DNA from 2 places in the Streptomyces sp. NPDC057543 genome. Region 2 is predicted to be linked to the other one. Evidence: riboswitches for the same ligand, from Rfam matches in the RefSeq annotation. Region 2 holds a riboswitch; the other holds the start of a gene.
The links. Region 2 has a riboswitch for thiamine pyrophosphate ahead of thiO (glycine oxidase ThiO). Riboswitches for the same ligand answer to the same signal wherever they lie in the genome.
Positions count from the first base shown of each region.

Region 1 (2,848 bases), on a different contig from region 2:
GTACCAAGATCGGACAACTTGTAATGCGTAGATCACCAGCAGTCCGTCAGCTCGGCGATCGTCCGATCGGTTCGGCCGAGCTGGTACGCCTGCCACTCGCGGACGATGCGTAGCCGACCAGGCGACTGAGGTTCTCGGACATGTATTCGATTTTGGACTCGGTGAGACGCTGCGTGTACCACTCGCCTTTGGTGCGATCGGTCACCCTCGCCCCCCTGCCGGGGCCGTCTGTGGGCCGTCATAGGGCCGCCGACGTCGACTGACAACGACCAACGTCGACCGGCCGCGGTCGGGCCTGGCCGCGCCTGAGGTGGCGACGACGTCTACTACCACGGCGTGTCTGCGACACTGGACGGACCATGCCTAAGCCCGGAGAACTCACTTTTGTCGCGCCCCGCGGAGCCAAGAAGCCGCCGCGGCATCTCGCCGACCTCACACCCGCCGAGCGCAAGGAAGCCGTTGCCGCGATCGGCGAGAAGCCGTTCCGCGCCCAGCAGCTCTCGCAGCACTACTTCGCGCGGTACGCGCACGACCCGGCGGAGTGGACCAACATCCCGGCCGGTTCGCGGGACAAGCTCGCCGAAGCGATGTTCCCCGACCTGATGTCCGTGGTCCGCCACATCAGCTGTGACGACGACACCACCCGTAAGACGCTGTGGAAGCTGCACGACGGGACGCTCGTCGAGTCCGTCCTGATGCGCTACCCGGAGCGGGTGACGATGTGCATCTCGTCACAGGCGGGATGCGGGATGAACTGCCCGTTCTGCGCCACGGGGCAGGCCGGTCTCGACCGCAATCTGTCGACCGCCGAGATCGTGCACCAGATCGTGGACGGCATGCGTGCGCTGCGCGACGGGGAGGTCCCGGGGGGCCCGGCGCGGCTCTCCAACATCGTCTTCATGGGCATGGGCGAACCGCTCGCCAACTACAAGCGGGTGGTCGGTGCCATCCGCCGGCTGACCGACCCGGAGCCGGACGGGCTGGGGCTCTCACAGCGCGGGATCACCGTCTCCACCGTCGGCCTGGTGCCCGCGATGCTCCGCTTCGCCGACGAGGGCTTCAAGTGCCGTCTCGCCGTCTCGCTGCACGCCCCGGACGACGAGCTGCGCGACACGCTCGTCCCCGTGAACACGCGGTGGAAGGTGCGTGAGGTGCTGGACGCCGCGTGGGAGTACGCGGAGAAGTCCGGCCGCCGCATCTCCATCGAATACGCGCTGATCAGGGACATCAATGACCAGGCCTGGCGCGGCGATCGGCTCGGCCGGCTCCTCAAGGGGAGGCGGGTGCACGTCAACCTGATCCCGCTGAACCCCACGCCAGGGTCCAAGTGGACCGCGTCGCGTCCTGAGGACGAGAAGGCCTTCGTCGAGGCGATCGCGGCACACGGGGTGCCGGTGACCGTGCGGGACACCCGTGGCCAGGAGATCGACGGCGCCTGCGGGCAGTTGGCGGCAGCCGAGCGCTGAGGCCGGAACGACCCGTGTAACCTGGGCCTGAAATCAACTTCATAGAATCAACTTCATATTCCGACAGGGGAGCGCCACAGCGCTGAGAGTGCGGCACCGAGGACAGGTCGGCCGCAGACCCTCTGAACCTCGCCCGGGTCATTCCGGGTAGGAAGTTCGGTCATCAACTCATGCTGTTGCGCCCTGCCCGCCTCCCGTGGGCAGGGCCGCGTCTCTTCCTGGCCAAAACCCAGGAGGAATCCACAATGAGCACCACGCGCAGAACCAAGCAGCTCGCGGCGACGGCCGTTGCCACCGCGCTCGGCGTCACCGCACTTGCCGGATGCGGGAGTTCCGACACGTCGGACTCCGGCTCCGGCTCCACGAAGAGCTCGGGCTCGAAGACCGTGACGCTCGTCAGCCATGACTCCTTCAACGTCTCCAAGGACGTGCTGAAGGAGTTCACCGAGCAGACCGGCTACACCGTCAAGGTACTGAAGAGCGGCGACGCGGGTGTCGCGCTCAACCAGGAGATCCTGACCAAGGGCTCCCCGCGCGGTGATGTGTTCTTCGGCGTCGACAACACCCTGCTCTCCCGCGCCCTCGACAGCGGCCTCTTCACGCCGTACGAGGCGAAGGGCATCGATCAGGTGGCGTCCGATACGCAACTCGACGCCGCCGAGCACCGGGTCACCCCGATCGACACCGGCGACATCTGCGTCAACTACGACAAGAAGTACTTCGCCGACAAGAAGCTCGCGCCGCCGCAGTCCTTCGAGGACCTGACGAAGCCCGCGTACAAGAACCTCCTCGTCACCGAGAACGCCCAGACCTCCTCGCCCGGCCTCGGCTTCCTCCTCGGCACCGTCGCCACCTACGGCGAGAAGGGCTACCAGGACTACTGGAAGAAGCTGAAGAGCAACGGCGTCAAGGTCGTCGACGGCTGGGAGCAGGCGTACAACGAGGAGTTCTCCGGCTCCGCGGGCGGCAAGAAGGCCAAGGCCGACCGGCCGCTCGTCGTCTCGTACGCCTCCAGCCCGCCCGTCGAGGTGCTCTACGCGAAGCCGCAACCCACCACCGCCCCGACCGGGGTCGCCACCGGGACCTGCTTCCGCCAGATCGAGTTCGCGGGGCTGCTGAACGGTGCGAAGAACGAGGCGGGCGGCAAGGCCCTGCTGGACTTCCTGATCAGCAAGAGGTTCCAGGAGGACATGCCGCTCAACATGTTCGTGAACCCGGTCACCAAGGGCGCCAAACTGCCGGAGCTCTTCACGAAGTTCGGCGCGACGGTGGACAGACCGACGACCGTCGCCCCGGACAAGATCTCCAAGAACCGTGAGCAGTGGGTCCAGTCGTGGTCCTCGCTCGTAGTGAAGTAGCGAAGACACCCGTACGCGGAACGG
Region 1 covers NZ_JBHVFF010000081.1:16,989-19,836, reverse strand. Annotated here, with positions in the region: gene rlmN (23S rRNA (adenine(2503)-C(2))-methyltransferase RlmN) at 360-1,466, shown strand; TPP riboswitch at 1,522-1,638, shown strand; gene ACFU8Q_RS16325 (thiamine ABC transporter substrate binding subunit) at 1,712-2,824, shown strand.
Region 1: another riboswitch for thiamine pyrophosphate. It lies ahead of ACFU8Q_RS16325 (thiamine ABC transporter substrate binding subunit); the one in region 2 lies ahead of thiO (glycine oxidase ThiO).

Region 2 (2,848 bases):
AGCCCGCGCCGACGACCACGACGCCGTGCTGCTCGTCGAGGACGGGGCGCAGCCGCGCCGCGTCGTCGAGGGTGCGCAGCAGATGGACGCCGGGAACGCCCTCGACTCCGGGCAGGACGACCGGTTCGGCGCCGGTCGCGATCACCAGCACGTCGTAGGGCACGGGTCCCGACGGGGTGTCCAGCTCATGCGCGCCGGGGCGCACACCCGTGACCTCGCGGCCCAGTTGCAGATCGATGTCCAACGCATCGAAGTCGACGTCGAAGGCGGAGTCCTCGGCTTCGCCGAGCAGCACCGCCTTGGACAGCGGGGGCCGGTCGTAGGGCTGGTGCGGTTCGGCGCCGATCAGGGCGACGGGGCCGGTGAAGCCCTGTTCCCGCAGGGCCACCGCCGTCTGCACACCGGCCATGCCCGCGCCGACGATGACGACGCGGCGTCCCGCGCGCCGACCCGGCTGCTCTGACTGCTGCTGCTCGCTCACCCGTACACCTTACGCATCTGACGAACCGTCAAGAAAGAGGGATCTGTTCCACCGTGCTGGTCCCACTGCCCTCCTGCGACTCCCACTCCCATCGCTCGTCCAGTCGAACCCGGCCGTCCGCGAGGTCGACGACGGTGGAGACACAGTGGCCGGAAGACGTCGTTCCGTCGTGCTTCAGCTGGACGTACCTGAAATCGAGGGTGTCGTCGACGCGGGTGCCGACGAGATGGCCGCGGACCACGTCGCCGCCGGCGTACTCGGCCCAGATCCGGCCGTCCGCCTCGTGGTACGTGAAGCGGGTACGGGTACCGACCTGGCCCGGGGCCTGGTCGGCGACCGGTGAGAGGACGAGTCCGTCGAGCGAACGGGCCACGGTGGCTGCTCCCTTACAGGGGCTGGAAGGCGGGGTTTAGGGTGGCCAACGTAAAACACTCGCGGGAGCCCGGACGCACCGGGCTGAGAGGGAGGCTGGGGCGGCCTCCGACCGTACGAACCTGATCCGGGTCATGCCGGCGAAGGGAGGGGCTGGACGCCCATGCGTTCTTCTCGGAACGGAAACGGATCCGACGTCCTCGTCATCGGGGGCGGGATCATCGGCCTGGTGACCGCCTGGCGGGCCGCGCAACGCGGACTGCGCATCGCGGTCGCCGACCCCGAACCGGGTGGCGGGGCCGCCCGGGTGGCGGCCGGCATGCTGGCCGCCGTCACCGAACTCCACTACGGCGAACAGATGCTGCTGGCGCTCAATGTCGCCTCGGCCGCGCGCTATCCGGCCTTCGCGGCCGAACTGGAAGCGGCGAGCGGGCGGGAGACCGGCTTCCGCGCCTGCGGCACCCTGGCCGTCGCGCTGGACTCCGACGACCGCACCCATCTGCGGGATCTGCACGCTCTGCAGCGGCGTTCGGGCCTGGAGTCGGAGTGGCTCACGGGCCGCGAATGCCGCCGTCTGGAGCCGATGCTCGCGCCCGGCGTCCGCGGCGGTCTGCGGGTCGACGGTGACCACCAGATCGATCCGCGCCGGCTGGCCGCCGCGCTGCTGACCGCCTGCGAGCGGGCCGGGGTGGTCTTCCACCGCGACCGGGTGGAGCGCCTGACGGTCGTGCGAGACCGGGCCGCCGGAGCCGTGCTCGCCGGGGGCACGGAGCTCGGCGCCGACCAGGTCGTGCTCGCCGCGGGCAGCCTCAGTGGGCGGCTGCCGGGGCTGCCGGACGAGGTCGTGCCGCCGATCCGGCCGGTGAAGGGGCAGGTGCTGCGGCTGACCGTGCCCGCCCCGTACGCCCCTTTCCTCACCCGGACGGTCCGGGCCGTGGTCCGGGGCAGCCATGTCTATCTCGTACCGCGGGAGAACGGCGAACTGGTCGTCGGCGCCACCAGCGAGGAGATGGGCTGGGACACCACCGTCACCGCGGGCGGCGTCTACGAGCTGCTGCGGGACGCCCACGAACTGGTGCCCGGCATCACCGAGCTGCCGCTCACCGAGACCCGCGCCGGCCTGCGCCCCGCCTCCCCCGACAACGCCCCGCTGCTCGGCCCCACCGCCCTGCCCGGCCTCCACCTCGCCACCGGCCACCACCGCAACGGGGTGCTCCTCACCCCCGTCACCGGCGACGTCATGGCGGCGCTGCTGGCCGACGGCGAGCTGCCCGAGCCGGCCCGCCCCTTCACCCCGAACCGCTTCCCGCCCGCCGCCGCCCCCGCACGTCAGGAACAGCCCGCATGACCGAGCCCGCGCCCCTCTCCGAGCCCGCGCCCCGCCCCCGGCCCGCATCGCCCACCGATCCCGCACACGTCTCCGTGTCCGTGAACGGCGAGGTCCGTCTCCTCGCCCCGGGCACCACCCTGGACGCCCTTGCCGCCACCCTGACCACGGCGCACTCCGGCGTCGCCGCCGCCGTCAACGAGACCGTCGTCCCGCGCGGCCGGTGGTCCGCCACCGTGCTCGGCGACGGCGACCGCATCGAGGTCCTGACCGCGGTCCAGGGAGGCTGACGATGGCCGACGACCTCTTCTCCCTCGGCGACACCGCCTTCGGCTCCCGGCTGATCATGGGAACGGGCGGGGCACCCAGCCTCGACGTGCTGGAGCGTTCCCTGACCGCCTCCGGCACCGAGCTGACCACCGTCGCGATGCGCCGCCTCGACCCGACCGTGCAGGGCTCGGTGCTCTCCGTCCTCCAGCGGCTCTCCATCCGCGTCCTGCCGAACACGGCGGGCTGTTTCACCGCGGGCGAGGCCGTGCTGACCGCCCGGCTGGCCCGCGAGGCGCTCGGCACCGACTGGATCAAGCTGGAGGTGGTGGCCGACGAGCGGACCCTGCTGCCCGATCCGATCGAGCTGCTGGACGCCGCGGAGACCCTGGTGGACGACG
Region 2 covers NZ_JBHVFF010000040.1:23,016-25,863, reverse strand. Annotated here, with positions in the region: gene ACFU8Q_RS10075 (NAD(P)/FAD-dependent oxidoreductase) at 1-481, opposite strand, end outside; gene ACFU8Q_RS10070 (hypothetical protein) at 510-854, opposite strand; TPP riboswitch at 906-1,019, shown strand; gene thiO (glycine oxidase ThiO) at 1,017-2,201, shown strand; gene thiS (sulfur carrier protein ThiS) at 2,198-2,470, shown strand; gene ACFU8Q_RS10055 (thiazole synthase) at 2,473-2,848, shown strand, end outside.